4 regions of the Mesorhizobium sp. BR115XR7A genome follow, and region 2 is predicted to be linked to each of the others. Evidence: predicted binding sites of a transcription regulator. Region 2 holds the regulator's gene; each other region holds the start of a gene.
What was found. The regulator PhoB, encoded in region 2, activates phosphate uptake and scavenging genes when phosphate is short. The targets are predictions, from matches to a motif close to TGTCATNNANCTGTCAT.
Positions count from the first base shown of each region.

Region 1: a site for PhoB is predicted at 1,972-1,988, ahead of phnG (phosphonate C-P lyase system protein PhnG). Genes of this name have one in related genera too.
Region 3: a site for PhoB is predicted at 2,191-2,207, ahead of phnC (phosphonate ABC transporter ATP-binding protein). Genes of this name have one in related genera too.
Region 4: a site for PhoB is predicted at 2,664-2,680, ahead of LB557_RS26760 (acid phosphatase). Genes of this name have one in related genera too.

Region 1 is NZ_JAIUHW010000014.1:86,212-90,553, reverse strand. It holds gene LB557_RS25990 (alkaline phosphatase family protein) at 1-1,090, shown strand, start outside; gene phnF (phosphonate metabolism transcriptional regulator PhnF) at 1,159-1,860, shown strand; gene phnG (phosphonate C-P lyase system protein PhnG) at 2,098-2,553, shown strand; gene phnH (phosphonate C-P lyase system protein PhnH) at 2,550-3,155, shown strand; gene LB557_RS25970 (carbon-phosphorus lyase complex subunit PhnI) at 3,156-4,262, shown strand; gene LB557_RS25965 (alpha-D-ribose 1-methylphosphonate 5-phosphate C-P-lyase PhnJ) at 4,259-4,342, shown strand, end outside.
Region 2 is NZ_JAIUHW010000005.1:237,953-242,294, forward strand. It holds gene LB557_RS12880 (ROK family protein) at 1-1,057, shown strand, start outside; gene phoB (phosphate regulon transcriptional regulator PhoB) at 1,060-1,749, opposite strand; gene phoU (phosphate signaling complex protein PhoU) at 1,769-2,476, opposite strand; gene pstB (phosphate ABC transporter ATP-binding protein PstB) at 2,502-3,305, opposite strand; gene pstA (phosphate ABC transporter permease PstA) at 3,302-4,153, opposite strand; gene pstC (phosphate ABC transporter permease subunit PstC) at 4,157-4,342, opposite strand, start outside.
Region 3 is NZ_JAIUHW010000009.1:38,872-43,213, forward strand. It holds gene phnE (phosphonate ABC transporter, permease protein PhnE) at 1-175, opposite strand, end outside; gene phnD (phosphonate ABC transporter substrate-binding protein) at 235-1,143, opposite strand; gene phnC (phosphonate ABC transporter ATP-binding protein) at 1,255-2,112, opposite strand; gene LB557_RS19565 (DUF1868 domain-containing protein) at 2,243-2,947, opposite strand; gene LB557_RS19570 (DapH/DapD/GlmU-related protein) at 3,474-4,088, opposite strand; gene phnL (phosphonate C-P lyase system protein PhnL) at 4,085-4,342, opposite strand, start outside.
Region 4 is NZ_JAIUHW010000015.1:64,568-68,909, reverse strand. It holds gene LB557_RS26780 (uracil-xanthine permease family protein) at 1-26, shown strand, start outside; gene LB557_RS26775 (MaoC family dehydratase) at 179-646, shown strand; gene LB557_RS26770 (MaoC family dehydratase) at 643-1,101, shown strand; gene LB557_RS26765 (adenine phosphoribosyltransferase) at 1,147-1,692, opposite strand; gene LB557_RS26760 (acid phosphatase) at 1,924-2,619, opposite strand; gene LB557_RS26755 (cytochrome c1) at 2,902-3,774, opposite strand; gene LB557_RS26750 (cytochrome b) at 3,802-4,342, opposite strand, start outside.

The DNA of each region.
Region 1 (4,342 bases), on a different contig from region 2:
AGCGACCTCCATGCCGGGTCGGGCTTCCATACTCACAGGTGTCGGAGCCGAGATACATGGTATCTTTGGCAATCGCATCCTGAGTGACGGCGCCTTTGTTGCAGCTGAAGCAGAACACCTCCTCGTTCCGACGATTGCGACTCTTGCCTCGCGTGCCGGCCTCGACGTGGCTTGCATCGGGCACGCCCTCATTAAGCCGGAAGATACGTCCATCTATGTTCCACCTTGCTGGCTGCGTGGCCCGGGCTTCATCAAGATCCCCAGCGATGGGAGTACGCCGTCACTGCTGAAGATAAAGGATCCACGCGGCCGACTGGGGGCCATCCCGCTGCCCTCTTACGTACCTGAATTCAGCGGGCCGGACGGCGTATCCAGCATTACCAGGACGCTTATCGGTGACCAGCTTACGATCGCCGCGGCCGCCAGTCTGCTCGAGTCAGAAGAGGCACCTGATCTTCTCATTACGGAGATCAATGCCACGGACGCCTTCCAGCATGACTTCGGCTATGGGAGCGACGAAGCTCATTTCGCGATCGCTTTCGCGGATTCTCTCGTTGGTCGTTGTTTGGATAGTCTGCGCCGGGCAGGTCGGCGTGATGATTACACGATTGCGATCGTCAGCGATCATGGCCACCGTAACATCAAAACATCAATCTTGCCGGACCTGATCATTCCGGGAAAGGTGTGGCAGTCCGAAGGTGCAACGCTGCACGTTTTGGTTGAAAGCGATATGGACCGCCGAGAGGTAACCAAGAAATTGCTCCAGTATGGCGCAGAGGCCTGGAATAGCGATCATCTACCAATTGAACTCCGCAACAGAATTGCCACTTTCACGGCGCCGCCAGAATGTGATTTCGAAGAGACCCCGGCACACCATCCGGCAGACCAACCGGTCGGCTGTCCGAAATACAAATCTACCCATGGTTTTCGACCTGGCTCTGCTGCGGATGATCGTGTTTGCATTATTTCCGGGCCGGCTGTTCCGAATGAGGTCGCGGAAGGGGCTGAAGCGACGCGCTTAACTCCAACGCTTTCATGCGTCCTTGGACTGCCCGGCGATACATTTTCCGATTGCCCGCTTTTCCGATAATACACAATGAGCAGTTATATCGCTCCAGGAGACGATATTGATTCGAACCGAAAAGAAAATGGTGTTCAATGAAGCGTTGGGAACTGGTTCGGTCCGCTCTACTCAATGATATTGATGCGGGAGCCTTCCAGGATGGCCGCCTGCCTGGCGATTTTGTCTTGGCAGACCGATTTGGCGTCAATCGGCATACCGTGCGCAATGCCATCAAGGTTTTGGAATCTGAAGGCGCCTTGCGAGTTCAGCATGGTGTCGGAACCTTTGTTGCTGATGATTTCGTTTCACACAAACTGAACAGCGATCCCAGGTTCACTTATAAGCTCCTTGGTCAGAACAAGTCCGTGAAGCGGGAGATACTGTCGATCAACGAAACTTCTGTCGAACCTGATATTGCAAGTCATTTGAACATCGCTCCCTCAGCACTGGTTACCGAGGTCAGGTCGACCTCATTCATCAATGATTGGCCTTTGGCGACCGGAACGAGCTACTATCCGGCAGCGCGCGTTCCTGGCCTCGCCACCGCATTCGAGGGAATGAACTCTCCCACTGCCGCCTTGAAGCGCTGCGGCATCGCGGAATATAAGCGGAAATGGACACGGATCACGGCCCGAAGACCTAGCCCGCAAGAAGCGCAGCTCCTGCGAATATCTTCGTCCAGCCCGGTACTTTTTGAGACCAATGTCGACGTAACGCCGGATGGCTTACCGATCAAATACGCTTTCAGCGTCATACGAAGCGACCGGTACGAATATCTTATTGAAACGAACGAATAAGCGCGAAGAGTCGCGTGTGAACACGGCGGCTTATTCGCGAGACCACCTCTGGCGGATCAGGCGGCCGCTCTGCCAGTCGGGATCGCAATAATACTTGATGGGCCGATGCCCTGTCATCAAATCGTTGCAAAAAGGAACTATGTCTATCCGGAGATACCTAGACATCTAGGCATCAATGTCCAACACCCTGATGAGCCCGGACCTGAGCCGGGCGTTTAATCGAAGCGGCGAACACCGGTGCGGATTGAAGTTGAAAAGCGGCAGCGATGGATGGCGGTTCTCGCGCGAGCCCGATGCGATGAACTTGAGCGGGCCTGGGACAACCTGGCCATCCAGCCGCAATTTGATTGGCTTCGCCGACCGGAAACCGGCCTCGTGCTTGTGCGTGGACGCGCCGGGGGTACCGGCGCCCTATTCAACCTTGGTGAGGTCACGATGACCCGATGTGCCGTTAGGTTGGCCGATGGCATGACGGGCTTCGCCTTCGTCCTCGGGCGCGACCAGCGTCATGCACAACTGGCGGCAGTTTTCGATGCGCTGTTGCAAGGAACAGATGACAGTGCGAGCGGCGTACTTCGGTTCGTTACCGAATTTGGAATCGCGCAATCCGCCCGCCGTGAGATCAAGAGCCGCAAAGCGGCTTCGACTAAGGTCCACTTTTTCGCAATGGCTCGAGGCATCAGTCCGGAATGATCAGCGTTTTGGATACTGCCGGGCTTGAGCCCGGATTCGCAAATCCTGTCTTCGATAGCCAGGACACATTCCGCCGCGTGTTAGATGCGTATGCATATGTCGGCAGGCCGCAAACGCTGGTCTCTGCCACTGCGGCAGTCGGTCCCCTTGATCCGGCGACCGCCGCCGTCTGCCTCACGCTTGCGGATTGCGAAACACCGGTCTGGCTCGATTCCCGGTCGAATCTACCTTCGGTTCGCAAGTACCTTGGGTTTCACTGCGGGGTGCCGTTTGTGGACAGCGTTGAAAGATCGACATTTGCCATTGTGGCCAATCCGATGACGATGCCGCGCCTGGCCGAGTTCAATCCCGGAACAGAATTGGAGCCTCAGGTCTCGACGACGATTGTTGTCCAGGTGCCATCTTTAAACGGCGGTCCGCCTGTTCGGTGGCGTGGACCGGGCATCCAGCGCGAAGTTTCGGTGGACGTTGATGGGCTTGCATCTTGGTTTTGGGAGGACTGGGAGCTCAATCATGAGCTTTATCCGAGTGGAGTCGATGTTCTCTTTACCTCCGGAAATGCAATTATCGCTCTTCCTCGCAGCATATCCGGGGAGATCTAGATGGCTTATGTTGCCGTAAAAGGTGGGGAGGAGGCTATCCTCAACTCACATGGTTTGGTTGCGGAGGATCGGCGGGGAGACCCAGCAGTTCCCGAACTTACGGTCCGGCAGATTGCCGAGCAGTTCGGTCTCGCTGTCGACCGAGTGATGTGTGAGGGCTCTGTCTACGATAGAGAGCTTGCGGCATTGGCATTGAAACAAGCCCAAGGCGACGCCGTTGAGGCGATCTTCCTTCTCCGGGCGTTTCGCACGACTCTACCGCGCTTGGCAGTGTCAAACGCGCTCGATACAGCCCGGATGGCCATTCAGCGACGCGTCTCAGCAACCTTCAAGGACATTCCCGGAGGGCAGATTCTCGGTTCGACCTATGAGTACACACATAGGCTGCTTGATTTTGATCATCTCGATATTGTTGATTGCGATATGCCGAAAGCGAAGGTCGCGGATGATCCGCTGGATCCAACTTTTCCGCGTGCCTTCGACAGCATTTCCGACGAAGACCTGATTGAAGCCGAGTTGCCGGAACCCGACCAGTCACCGGTTTTCGATCTCACCCGAGATCCTCTTGCCATGCCCGCCGGTCGCGATCAGCGCTTGCAAAATCTGGCCCGTGGCGATGAGGGATTTGTCGTGGGTTTGGCGTATTCAGCGCTGCGTGGCTATGGCGCTGCCCATCCCTACGTAGGGGAAACAAGGGTTGGGGATGTCACGATAGAAATCCTACCCGAGGAATTGGGCTTTTCTGTTTCTATTGGCGACATCATCGTCACGGAATGCCAGATGCTGGATTTCTTTGGGGGCTCGGAAGACGAGCCTGCGCGCTTCACCCGCGGATATGGTCTCTCATTTGGAAAGAGTGAGCGCAAGGCGATGGCAATGGCAATCGTTGACCGATCGTTGCGCTGTCGCGAATACGGCGAGGAAGCAAAATACCCTGTTCAGGATGAAGAGTTCGTTCTGTCCCATACCGACAATCTCGAGGCGGCCGGTTTCGTCTCGCATCTCACTTTGCCTCACTATGTCGATTTCCAGGGCGACCTGCAATTCATAAGACAGTTGCGGGAGGAGCATAACCGCCGCCGTTCAAGCAAGGAGGCCGCGGAATGACGGGACCTCATGACAACGCAGCCGGCCGCAGCTTCCGCCAACCCTACAATTTTGCGTATCTGGACGAACAGTCCAAAAGG
Region 2 (4,342 bases):
CAAGCCGAACGAGGCCGGCTCACTGAAACGCGGCCGGCCGCAGGTGGGCCTTTGTCTCAACCCCGAGGCCGCGGCGGTCATGACCGTGGTGCTGTCGCTGAATTTCCTCTCCGTCGCCGTCATCGACTACGCCGGCCAGGTGATATCGGAGGAGCAGCGCCGGCTGGACACGCTGACCATGTCGCGCGAGGCGCTGATCGGCGAATGCGTGGCCATCGTCCGGCGCCGCCTCGAGGATCCCGACCTCGATGTCGCCAGCATTGCCCGCATCGCGCTGGCGATCCAGGGCATCACCGACACCGAGGCGCGCGCCATGCTGTGGTCGCCGATCACGCCGCAGACGGACATTGCCTTCGCCGATATACTCGAAGCCGAATTCGGCATCCCCGCCACCATGGAGAACGACTGCAACATGATGGCTGTGGCGCTGCGCTGGCGCGACCCCGAGCGCTACCGCGACGACTTCATCGCCATCCTGCTCTCGCACGGCATCGGCATGGGCCTAGTGCTGAAGGGCGAGCTGTTCACCGGCACCCATTCCTCGGGCGGCGAGTTCGGCCACATGATCCATCGCCCCGGCGGCGCGCTCTGCCGCTGCGGGCGGCGCGGCTGCGTCGAGGCCTATGCCGGCAACTATGCCATCTGGCGTAATGCAGGACAGATGGGTGAGGACGCCAAACCGGTCGACGTCAGCGACGCCGACATGCGCGCATTGGCGGCCACGGCGCGCGAAAGAGACGGACCGGAGCGCGAGGCCTATCGCAAGGCCGGCGAGGCGCTAGGCTATGGGCTTGGCAGCTTGTTCGCGCTGATCGATCCGGCGCCGGTTGCGATGGTCGGCGTCAGCGCCGCCGCCTTCGATCTGATCGAGCCGGCCTTGCGTGAGGCCATCGCCCAGACCGCCGGCGGCCAGCATTCGAAATCGATTTCCTTCGATACAGAGCCGAACGAATTGCCGCTGATCCGCGAGGGCTGCGCCATGCGCGCGCTCACCTTCGTCGACCAGGAGATTTTCGCGCCGGGCGTGCAGGTGAGATCCGGCAAGAACGTGGCCTGATCTCAATCCTCGCGAATTGCGTAGCCTGCGCCACGGATGGTGCGTATCACATCGGGCATGCGGCCATTGTTGACCGCCTTGCGAAGGCGCCCGACATGCACATCCACGGTGCGCTCGTCGATGTAGATCGTCTCGCCCCAGACATTGTCGAGCAACTGGCTGCGCGAGAACACGCGGCCAGGATGGCGCATCATGAATTCGAGCAGCCGGAACTCGGTCGGTCCGAGCCGGATCTCGCTCTTCTTGCGATAGACCCGGTGCGATTCGCGGTCGAGCACGATGTCGCCGACCTTGAGCACGCTGGACAGCACTTCCGGCTTGGCGCGGCGCAGCAGCGCCTTGACCCGGGCCATGAATTCCGGCGTCGAGAACGGCTTGACCAGATAGTCGTCGGCGCCGGTCGAGAGGCCGCGCACGCGATCGCTCTCCTCGCCACGCGCCGTCAGCATGATGATCGGCAGTCGCTCCGTCTCGGGCCGCATGCGCAGGCGCCGACAGAGTTCGATGCCGGAAACCGCCGGCACCATCCAGTCGAGCACCAGGAGGTCGGGCACGTTTTCCTGGAGGCGTATCTCGGCTTCGTCGCCGCGTGTCACCACCTCGACCTGGTAACCCTCGGACTCCAGGTTGTAGCGGAGGAGCACGCCCAGCGGCTCCTCGTCCTCCACCACCATGATGCGTGGCGCGATCATCGGTCGATCATCCCTGCCGTCAAGCCGCCGGCACCGACATCGCCGTCTCGTCCTGCTTCGGACGGTTGGCGGGCAGTTGCGTGCCGGTCAGCACATAATACGCATTCTCGGCGATGTTGGTCACATGGTCGCCGATGCGTTCGAGATTCTTGGCGCAGAACAAAAGATGCGTGCAAGCCGTGATGTTGCGGGGATCCTCCATCATGTAGGTCAGGAGTTCGCGGAACACCGAGGTGTATTTGACGTCGATGCGTTCGTCGTCATTCCTGAGCTTGGCGAGGGCGGCGGCATCGCCGGCCGCATATTCCTCGACCACGCCCTGCACCTGGATCAGCACCAGCTGCGCCATGGAGTCGATGGAATGCGACAGGTCGCGCGGCGTGGCGGTGAGGCCGACGGAGCCGACGCGCTTGGCAATGTTCTTGGCAAGGTCGCCGATGCGTTCGAGATCGCCCGCCATGCGGATCGAGCCGACGACATGACGCAGATCGTCGGCCATCGGTTGGCGCTTGGCGATCAGGGTGATGGCGCGATCATCGAGTTCGCGCTGGCGTGCGTCCATGATGGCGTCGTCGGAGACGACGCGCTGTGCCAGCGCGTTGTCGGAATTCAGCAGCGCCTTGGTGGCGCCGCCGACCATCGTGCCGGCGAGATCGCCCATGTCGCTGATCAGCCTGCTGATCTGTCCGAGATCCTCGTCGAAGGCTGCGACTGTGTGTTCGGCCATGATCCTGGTCCTCGTATGCGTGAGATCAGCCGAAGCGGCCGGTGATATAGTCCTGCGTGCGCTTCTCGCGAGGCGACGTGAAGATTTTCTCGGTCTTGTCGAATTCGACCAGCTCGCCCAGATACATGAAAGCCGTCTGCTTCGACACGCGCGCGGCCTGCTGCATGTTGTGGGTGACGATGACGATCGTGTAGTCGGCCTGCAACTCGTCGATCAATTCCTCGATCTTGGCGGTCGACAATGGGTCGAGCGCCGAGGCCGGTTCGTCGAGCAGGATGACCTCCGGCTTGACCGCCACGGTGCGGGCGATGCAAAGCCGCTGCTGCTGGCCGCCCGACAGGCTGAGGCCGCTGGCGTTGAGCTTGTCCTTGACCTCGTTCCACAGCGCGGCGCGTTTCAACGCCTGCTCGACACGGCCGTCCATCTCGGCCTTGCCGATCTTCTCATAGAGCCTGACGCCGAAGGCGATATTCTCATAGATCGACATCGGGAACGGCGTCGGCTTCTGGAACACCATGCCGATCTTGGTGCGCAACAGGTTGAGGTCCTGCGAGCGGTCGAGAACGTTCTGGCCGTCGAGCAGCACCTGACCCTCGGCGGTCTGCTTGGGGTAGAGCTCGTAGATGCGGTTGAAGACGCGCAGCAGCGTCGACTTTCCGCAACCCGACGGTCCGATGAAGGCCGTCACGCTGCGCTCGGGCAGCGACAAGGTGATGTCTTTCAGCGCCTTCGACTGGCCGTAGTAGAAATTGAGGTTCTTGACCTCGATCTTCGCCTTGGCGGCTGCCTCTGTCGCAATCGTCATGTCTGGAGACAACATCTGGCTCATTTGTCCTCTCTGCGTCCGGTCAGGCTGCGCGCAAAGATGCTGAGCGCGAGAACCGTCAATGTGATTATGAGTGCGCCGGTCCACGCCAGTTGCTGCCACTCCTCGTAAGGGCTGAGAGCGAACTGGAAGATGGTCACCGGCAGGCTGGCCATCGGCGCATTGAGATTGCTCGACCAGAACTGGTTGTTGAGCGCTGTGAAGAGTAGCGGCGCCGTCTCGCCGGAAATGCGGGCAATGGCCAACAATATGCCGGTGACGATGCCGGACATCGCCGCGCGGTAGGCCACCGAACGGATCACCACCCAGCGCGGCGCGCCAATCGCCGTGCCGGCCTCGCGCAAAGCGTTCGGCACAAGGTTGAGCATGTCCTCGGTGGTACGCACCACGACGGGAATGACCAGGATGGCCAGTGCCACGGCACCGGCGATGGCCGAGAAATGCCCCATCGGCCGTACCATCAATTCGTAGACGAACAGGCCGATGATGATTGAGGGCGCCGACAGCAGGATGTCGTTGATAAAGCGCACCACGGTGGTGAGCTTCGAAAAGCGGCCATATTCGGCCATGTAGGTGCCGGCCAGCACGCCGATCGGCGTGCCGACGACGATGCCGATAATAGTCATCACGATGCTGCCGTAGATGGCGTTGAGCAGGCCACCGGCATCACCGGGCGGCGGGGTCATTTCCGTGAACACTGAGAGCGAAACGCCCGACAGGCCCTTATAGAGCAGCGCGCCGAGGATCAGCGCCAGCCAGGCAAGGCCGATGCCGGCGGCGACGACGCAGAGCGTCATCATCACGCCGTTCTTGCGCTTGCGGCTCTGGTGAAGCGATGCGGCTGTCGACATCGGTCAGACTCCGGTACGGGCATCGATGCGCATCAGCATGTAGCGGGCGATGGCAAGGATGAGGAAGGTGATGACGAACAGGATCAGGCCGAGCGCCACCAACGAGGAAGTGTAGAGATCGCCGACGGCTTCGGTGAATTCGTTGGCGATGGTTGCCGAGATCGTCGTTGCCGGCGCGAACAGCGAGGC
Region 3 (4,342 bases), on a different contig from region 2:
GGTCGAAGAAGTGCCCGGCATTGGCTTCGTCGGCGAACCACATGCTGGCGAACATGGCGGCGAGCAGCAGGCCGACGCCCAGCACGGTATAGAACCGGCGCAGCGACGTCTGGCGTCGCCAGGCATCGGCCATCTGGTGGGTGGCGCCGGAGGGGGCTGTCATGGAAAGGGTCATGATCGGAGATGCAAAAAGGGCGGTACTTGATGAGGTACCGCCCTTTTGCAATTTCGCCGTTAGCCGCCGATGGCTGCCTTACGGGCTTCGACGATGACGCTGTAGAAGTCCGGCTTCACCGGAACGTAGCCGGTGAAATCGCCGCCTTCGACGCCTTCGAAGCAAGCCTTGTCCTTCTTGGGCAGGTCAGTGAAGAAGGCGGCCAGCTTGGCGGTCATGTCGTCGCCGATCGCGGTGCGAACGACCAGCGGGCCATTCGGGATCAGGCCCGAGCGCCAGACTTCGACGAAGTCGTTGGGGTCGACGGCGCCCTTGGCGACTTCCTTGTGGAAGGTGCCGGAGGTGTAGCCGTTCTTGAAGTCGCCGATGCCCGAGGAATCGTCGACCGCGACATCTACCTTACCGTCACGCACGGCCAGAACGTTGTTTTCGTGGCCGCCATTGAACTGGGTCGACGCGAAGTAGGTCTCGTTCGAGGCGCCGGTGGTCTTCGGAATCTGGGTCAGCGGGATCAGATAGCCGGAGGTCGAATCCGGATCGGCATAGCCGAGCTTCTTGCCCTTGGCCGACTTGATGTCGGTGATCCCCGACGTCTTCAGCGCCAGGCCGATCGAATAATAGCCGGTGGAGCCGTCGGTCTGCTTGGTGGTGAGGATCGGGGTAACCGCCTTCGGATCCTTGAGATAGACGCTGGCGTAGCCGGAAGCGCCGAGTTCGGCGAAGTCGAGCGTGCCGCCGAGCAGGCCCTGGATGACGCCGTCATAGTCAGCGGCGGGGAACAGCGAAACCTTCTCGAAGCCAAACTCTGCCTTCAGGTGATCGGCCAGGCACTGGTAGTTGCGCAGCCGGTCGGTTTCGTTTTCACCGCCGAGAATGCCGACGCGAAATTCCTTCATGTCGGCGGCATGGGCCATGCTGGTGGCCATGGCGAGCACCGAAACGGCACCGAAAACCATCTTCCTGAACATTGATATCTCTCCTGTAAGTTCCGGCCCCGCGCCGGCAGCGTTCTTGATCTTGACAAGTGCCCTTGACGCGGACGGACGATCCAGGCTGCTCGCTATTGGCCCTTACTGGGCTCAGTATCCCGGGAATGCGGGTTCGAGCGGTCCGGCGGATGCGGCGATCTTCTGCTTGAAGGCAACACTGGTGGAGGTGATGACCTCCGATATCTCGCCGCCATTGCTGTCGGCGCCATAGACAAGACGCACGGCTTGGCGGTCGAGCTCTTCGGGCGGCCCGTCGAAGACGACCTTGCCGGCGGCCATGCCGATGATGCGGTTGCAATAGGTGCGGGCGGTATCGAGCGTATGCAGATTGGTGACAACGGTGATGCCTTCGCGCAGATTGATGTCCTGCAGAGAATCCATCACCACCTTGGCGTTAAGCGGGTCGAGCGAGGCGATCGGCTCGTCGGCGAGGATCACCCTGGGCTGCTGCATCATGGCGCGGGCGATGGCGACGCGCTGCTGCTGGCCGCCCGACAGCGTGCCGGCGGGCTGAAGTGCGGTGCGGGCGATGTCGAGCCGCTCGAGCGCGGCGACCGCCTCCGCGCACTCGGCGCGCGAAAACATGCCCAGAAGATTGGACAGGGTCGAACGGTGGTTCAATTTGCCGAGCAGCACGTTGGTCAGCACGTCGAGGCGCGGCACCAGGTTGAACTGCTGGAAGATCATGGCGCAGTCGCGCTGCCAGCGCCGCAGCGGCGAGCCGCGCAGCCGGGAGACCTCGGCGCCGTCAAAAAAAATCGACCCCTGGCTGGGGTCGACAAGACGGTTGATCATGCGAAGAAGAGTGGATTTGCCGGCGCCCGAACGACCGATGACGCCGACCATCTGCCCTTGCGGGATCGAGATGTTGACGTCGCTGACGGCGGTGTTCTTGCCAAATCGTCGGCTGACGCCGCGGATTTCGAGCGTGGCAGAGTTTGCTGACATGGGCTGGCTCCAGTCCGGTCCATATTGATCGTCAGGCATTCGCCTAACGCAGCCACATGAACCTGCCGTGTCGCGATGATGTCAGTTTTGTTACGCTCCACAGGCGCGGCGACTGGCGCCTTGCGGGCGATCAGCCGAGCACCAGCAATTCCTCGAAATGCTTCATGTCGCGGAACGCGCAGAAGGCGGGAGCCTTGATCTCGATCACCGGCGCCTGGCGCGCGAAAAGCGCCAGGCAACCGTCAAACAGCGCCTGCCACGCGGCGGCCCTATCATCATCAAAGCGCTGGATCTGATAGGCGAAGGTGATGTGGAAGACGTAGGTGTCGTGATCGGGATGCCGGCAGCCGAACGGCACCGCGAGCGCATCGCGCCATGCACGCATGATGCGCGCATCCTCGTCGGTCGCGCCGGCAACGGTGAGGCCGGTCGGCAGGACCTCGGCCACCTTGATGTTGAAAGGGCCGAAGCCCTGGAACCCCTTCAGGCGCTCCAGATAGAGGCGGGTCATGGCGTCGATGCTGGTGTCGAGCGGCACGTCCCGCGGCCAGAAGGGCAGGCGACGGCGATATTCGATTATGCCCTGGAAAAGGGTCATGTGCAGGCTGGAAACGGGCGTGAAGGCGAGGCGGTCGGCATCAGGCATTGCCAGCATCTTCTCGCGGACGGCCAACACCACCGCCTCCGACGGCGAGCCCTCGACAAGATGGCTGACCACCGTGTTGCCGGGCTCGAAGAGGAAGTTGCCTGACGTGTCATAGCGGGTGCCGAGATGCACCGGCGGCGTCGGACTGGAACCTTCGAAAAATCCGGTAAGCGAGGGTCTGACGGTCATGGAAATCTCCTTTGGGAGAGATGCCTCCTGTCCGAGTCACATGTCAGGGATGTGAACGGTGCCCTGTATGAGCATCGTGCCGAACAGATGAGTAGGAACCAGCGCGCTTAGGATAGACGCAATCCCAAGATCATCAACATGGCAGCGGAAACGGCGTCCGACCATCGCCTGCGCCCAACTGACGTTCCACGACCCCGGTGACCATCGCCAGCCCGCAAAATATGATGGAAACGGTCTCCGGTTTACAGGAAGGCTGTTAGCCTGGCTTTCCGGTAAGGTTGGCGAGGAACCATAAAATATAGAGTGGTACTAATCCTGTCGCCGATAACCCCAGCCCTACCACTATCATAATGATTGAGGAGACTACGTCAGACTGGCCCCAGCGATTAATCTCACGCTTCACTGCCAAAATTCCCAGTACCAACAGGGCCATTCCAACACAAAAAAGTATTAAGACGATAAAGCCCATTCCTGCCCTGTGCCGCTGAGTTTTCCAAACAATACTTTGGCAAAAACATCAATGGCGTCAACCGTATTTCTCCAGGAACGCCTCCGCCGACAACTCTCGGAAATCGTCCAGTGCCGCGCGCAGCCTCGCGTGATCCCAATCCCACCAGGCAAGCGCCTGGTAGCGCTCGGCGGTGCGGCGGTCGAAGCGCTCGCGGATCGGTTTTGCCGGTACGCCGGCGACGATCGTGTAGGGCGCGACGTCCTTCGAGACGACCGCGCCGGCGCCAACGGCGGCGCCGTCGCCGACGGTGACGCCGGGCAGGACGGTCGAGCCGTGGCCGAGCCAGGTGTCGTGGCCGATGATGACGCGCTTGGCGCGGCGCTCGGCGAAGAATTCGCTCTCATGCTCGGCGTCGTCCCAATAGTCGGAGGCGCGGTAGGTGAAGTGGTGCAGCGTCGGCCGCCAGGTCGGGTGGTTGGTGGCGTTGAGGCGCACGCTGGCGGCGATGTTGGCAAATTTGCCGATCGTCGCGCACCAGACCGCGCAGTCCTGCATCATGTAGGAATAGTCGCCGATCTCGCTTTCCGAAACCCGGCTGCGGTCGGCGATCTCGGTCCAGCGGCCGAGTGTCGAGTTGTGCACCTCCGCCGTCGGGTGGACCAGCGGCGTCTCCGATAGCTTCCTGGTCATGCGGCGATTTTTCCCGGAGCGAAGGCGGTGACGTCGATGATGCGGTCGGCCACCGCCTCGCGCACATCGTGATCGTGGAAGATGCCGAGCAGGGCGACGCCCGCCGCCTTTTTGGCGGCGATGAGTTCGATCACCACGTCGCGGTTCGTCGCATCGAGCGATGCGGTCGGCTCGTCGAGCAGCAGGATGGGGTGCTCGGTGATGAAGCCTCGCGCGATGTTGACACGCTGCTGCTCGCCGCCCGAGAAGGTTGC
Region 4 (4,342 bases), on a different contig from region 2:
ACCAGATCCTGCCGAACGCCCGCTAGGCGATCGGAGGCGCCGCGGCTGGCCCCTACTGCCGCCGCGGGCCCGATCGCGCCGGCTGGCTCACCAGAAAGGGCTTGACCAAATCGCCCGCGGCCTGCATCCGGGTTTGCCGATCCATACGGATCGCGCGTTCTCAACCGGATTCCAGACCATGACAGGCAAGACATGGGCCTATGAGGACTTCGTCGAGGGGATCTCGTTCGATCTCGGCACCAAACAGGTGAGCGCGGCCGAAATCATCGAGTTCGCCAGCGAGTTCGATGCCCAGCCGATGCATCTCGACGAGGAGGCCGGCAAGGCGAGTATCCTGGGCGGCCTCTCGGCTTCAGGCTGGCACACCTGCGCCATGTTCATGCGCATGCTGTGCGATGCCTTCCTGCTGGACTCCACCTGCCAGGGCGCACCAGGAGTCGATCAGGTCAAATGGAAGAAGCCGGTGCTCGCCGGCGATACGCTGCGGGGCAGCCTGGTGGTTCTGGCCAGGCGCCTGTCGAAATCGAAGCCGCAACTCGGCTTCGTGACCATGCGCAGCGAACTGGTCAACCAGCGCGGCGAAAGCGTCTTCGAGCTCGAGAACTCCGTCATGTTCCTGACGCGCGACGCGGGGAATGCGGCATGACGCTCGACGAATTCTTCCGCATCGGCACCACGGTGACGCTGGGCTCGCACAGATTCGAGCCCGAGGCGATCAAGGCGTTCGCCCGCAAATACGACCCGCAGATCTTTCACATCGACGAAGAGGCCGCGAAGAAGAGCGTGCTCGGCGGCCTCTGCGCCTCCGGCTGGCATACCGCCGCCACCTGGATGAAGCTGAACCTGGAGAGCCGCCTGGACGCCGAAGGCTGGGACGGCCCGGTGCCCGAATTCGGCCCCTCGCCCGGATTCAAGAACCTGAAGTGGCTGAAGCCCGTCTTTGCCGGGCAAACCATCACCTTCACGCGCACGGCGCTGTCCCACCGCCCCATCGCGTCCCGCCCCGGCTGGCGGTTGCTGGCGCTGCTCTGCGAGGCCACTGATTCGACCGGCGGCAAGGTGCTGGAGTTCGAAAGCGCGGTGCTGGTGAAGGTGGAGTAGCACAGGCCCTTCTTCCTTCTCCCACAAGGGGTGAAGGGAAAATGCTCAATGGCCCTCGAACCCGATCAGCGTTCGCACCGGCACGCCGAGCGCTTCGAGCTTGGCGCGCCCGCCCAAATCCGGCAGGTCGATGACGAAACAGGCGGCGAGAATGTCGGCGCCGATCTGGCGCAGCAGCTTGACCGCCGCTTCCGCCGTGCCGCCGGTTGCGATCAGATCGTCAACCAGGATCACCTTCTCGCCGGGCGCGACGCCGTCCTTGTGCATCTCCATCTCATCCAGCCCGTATTCCAGGCTATAAGCGACGCGCACGGTCTCATAAGGCAGCTTGCCCTTCTTGCGGATCGGGACGAAACCGGCCGAGAGCTGGTGGGCGACGGCGCCGCCCAGGATGAAGCCGCGCGCTTCGATGCCGGCGATCTTGTCGATCTTCTGCCCGGCATAGGGATGCACCAGCTCGTCGATGGCGCGGCGGAAGGCGCGCGCATTGCCGAGCAGCGTGGTGATGTCGCGAAACAGGATGCCGGGCTTGGGATAGTCCGGGATGGTACGGATCGAGGCCAGCAGCGTGTCTTCGAGAGAAGGTTTCATGAAGCGGCTCCGAATGATCCGGCTGACAAAGTGAAACGGCGCGGGGCCGATCGTAACCCGGCGCGACCGACAACGGCTAGCGCGATGTGGCGACCGAGACAAGCGCATCCGGCAAAGGAATTGACTACGGGCTGGGAGCAACCATCAGGCGATTTTCCTCCTGTTGGGCGCAGCCACGAAAAAGGGGCGCCCGAAGGCGCCCCGCTCGAACGGATGGCTATCGGCCAAATCCTACATGCCGAGATCGGAACGAAGCTCCGCCCTGGCCACGTCGTACTCGGCCTTGAAGTCATCCCGGTTGAGCAGGACGGCGGCGATGACGCTGCCGGAAATCTTGCCCATCTCGACGTCGGACGGATAGTGGATGCCGCCGACGATGCGGTTGTGGGCGAACTCGGCCGCGCGCGCCATGATCTCAGCACGCCTTTCCGGAACCATGTCGGACAGGATGATGCCCATGATCGTGCCGACGGTCGCATGGCCGGACGGCCAGGAACCGGAGCTCGACAGCTTGACCACCGGCTTGACGAGATCGCTGAGCTGGTGCGGACGCGGGCGCTTCCAGACATCCTTGGCCGGATCGACGACGGCGCCTTCGGTCTCCACCACGCGATCGAAGAAGGCGCTGAATTTCGGCAGCTTGTCCTTGTTGAAATTCGGCCCCATGACATCGGCGAAACGCCAGACGTTTTCCTCGGCGTCGGCGATGGCGCGGGCTTCCATCTCGGGTGTGCGCGTGACCTGCATGGTCAGCACTTCGCCAAGCTCGGCCTTGGTCTCAGCCGAATCATTGGCCGGCGGCGGCGGCAGGATCATCGTCAGGTCGACATCCTTGTTGGTGATGAATGGTTTTGCGTCTTCGGCGCGGGCCGCGGAACCTACGACGAGCAGCAGCAGGCCTGCCGCAAGCGATGCGTATCTTTTCATGGGCGTGATCCTTTGATGAGAGCGCCGCAGGATCGCGATGTGTGGTGACGGCCATGTGACACCGCCGAGACGTGGAGGCGCAATCCACTCAAAAAGCAGAAAGGGCACCTCGCGGCGCCCCATGTTGTACACTGAACGGCCCAGGGCCTTTGAGATTCAGGTCAGGCCGAATCGAAAACGATGGTTTCCGAGAACCGGAGCGGAGCGTACTTGAAGTACGTGAGCACCGGAAGCGCAGGAAGCCATCGTTTGCAGACCGGCCTCACCTGAAGATCAACAGGCCTAGTGCGCGACGGCTTCCCACACCTTGCGCTTGGTCAGGTAGACCAGGGCGCCGAACAGAAGCAGGAACACCAGCACGCGGAAGCCCATCTTCTTGCGGTCTTCCATGTGCGGCTCGGCAGCCCATGTCAGGAAGGCAGCCACGTCGCGGGAATACTGGTCGATGGTCTGCGGCGAACCGTCGTCATAGGTGACCTGGCCGTCGGAGAGCGGCTTGGGCATCTTCAGCGACACGCCGGACATGAAGTACGGGTTGTAGTGCGTGCCTTCGGGGATGACCATGCCGGCGGGCGGCGTCTGGTCGTAGCCGGTCAAGAGCGAATGGATGTAGTCGGGACCACCGGCATCATACTGGGTGAAGATATCGAAGACGAACTGCGGGAAGCCGCGCTCGACGCCGCGCGCCTTGGCCAGCAACGACATATCCGGCGGCGCCGCACCGCCATTGGAGGCAGCGGCGGCTTCCTCATTGGCGAACGGGGCCGGGAAATGGTCGGACGGCTTGCCGGGACGGTCGAACATGTCGCCGGCATCGTTGGGGCCGTCATGGATGGTGTATTCGGCTGACAGCGTCTTGATCTGCGCGTCGCTGTAACCGAGGTCCGAAAGCGTGCGGAACGCCACCAGGTTCATCGAATGGCAGGCCGAGCAGACTTCCTTGTAGACCTTCAGCCCGCGCTGCAACTGCGCCTTGTCATAGGTGCCGAACGGGCCGGTGAAGCTCCAGCTCATTTCCTTCGGCTCGTTGATCGGGAAATGCGTCGGTGCCGCCGCGTTGTGCGCCTCTTCGGCCGCGAACGCCCAAGTGCCTGCAACTCCGGTGCCGGCGGCCACGAGGCCGACCAGCGCAAGCGAGGTGAGAACCTTTTTCATGCCAAATCCCCTTAGATTCTCTACCGCTCAGCCCTTGGTCTCAGGTGCTGCCGTGGCGCCCGCCGGATGCCCGCTGCCACCCTTGTTCTTTTCGAGCACCGCCTCGGTGATCGAGTTCGGCAGCCTGCGGGGTGTCTCGATCAAGCCGAGCACCGGCAGCGCGATCAGGAAGAAGGCGAAGTAGAACAGCGTCGCCATCTGCGCCATGAACACATAGCTGCCTTCCGCCGGCTGCGAGCCCAGCCAGCCCAGCAGGATGGCATCGGCCACGAACAGCCAGAAAAACAGCTTGTACCAGGGCCGGTAGACCGCCGAGCGCACCTTGGAGGTGTCGAGCCACGGCACCAGGAACAGCATGACGATGGCGCCGAACATGCACAGCACGCCGCCGAGCTTGGAATTGATCGGCCCGATGTTGAAGGTGATGGCGCGCAGGATTGCGTAGAACGGCAGGAAGTACCATTCCGGGACGATATGGGCCGGCGTCTTAAGCGGGTTGGCGACCGTGTAGTTGTCCGGATGGCCGAGATAGTTCGGCAGGTAGAAGACGAAGTAGGCGAAGACGAAC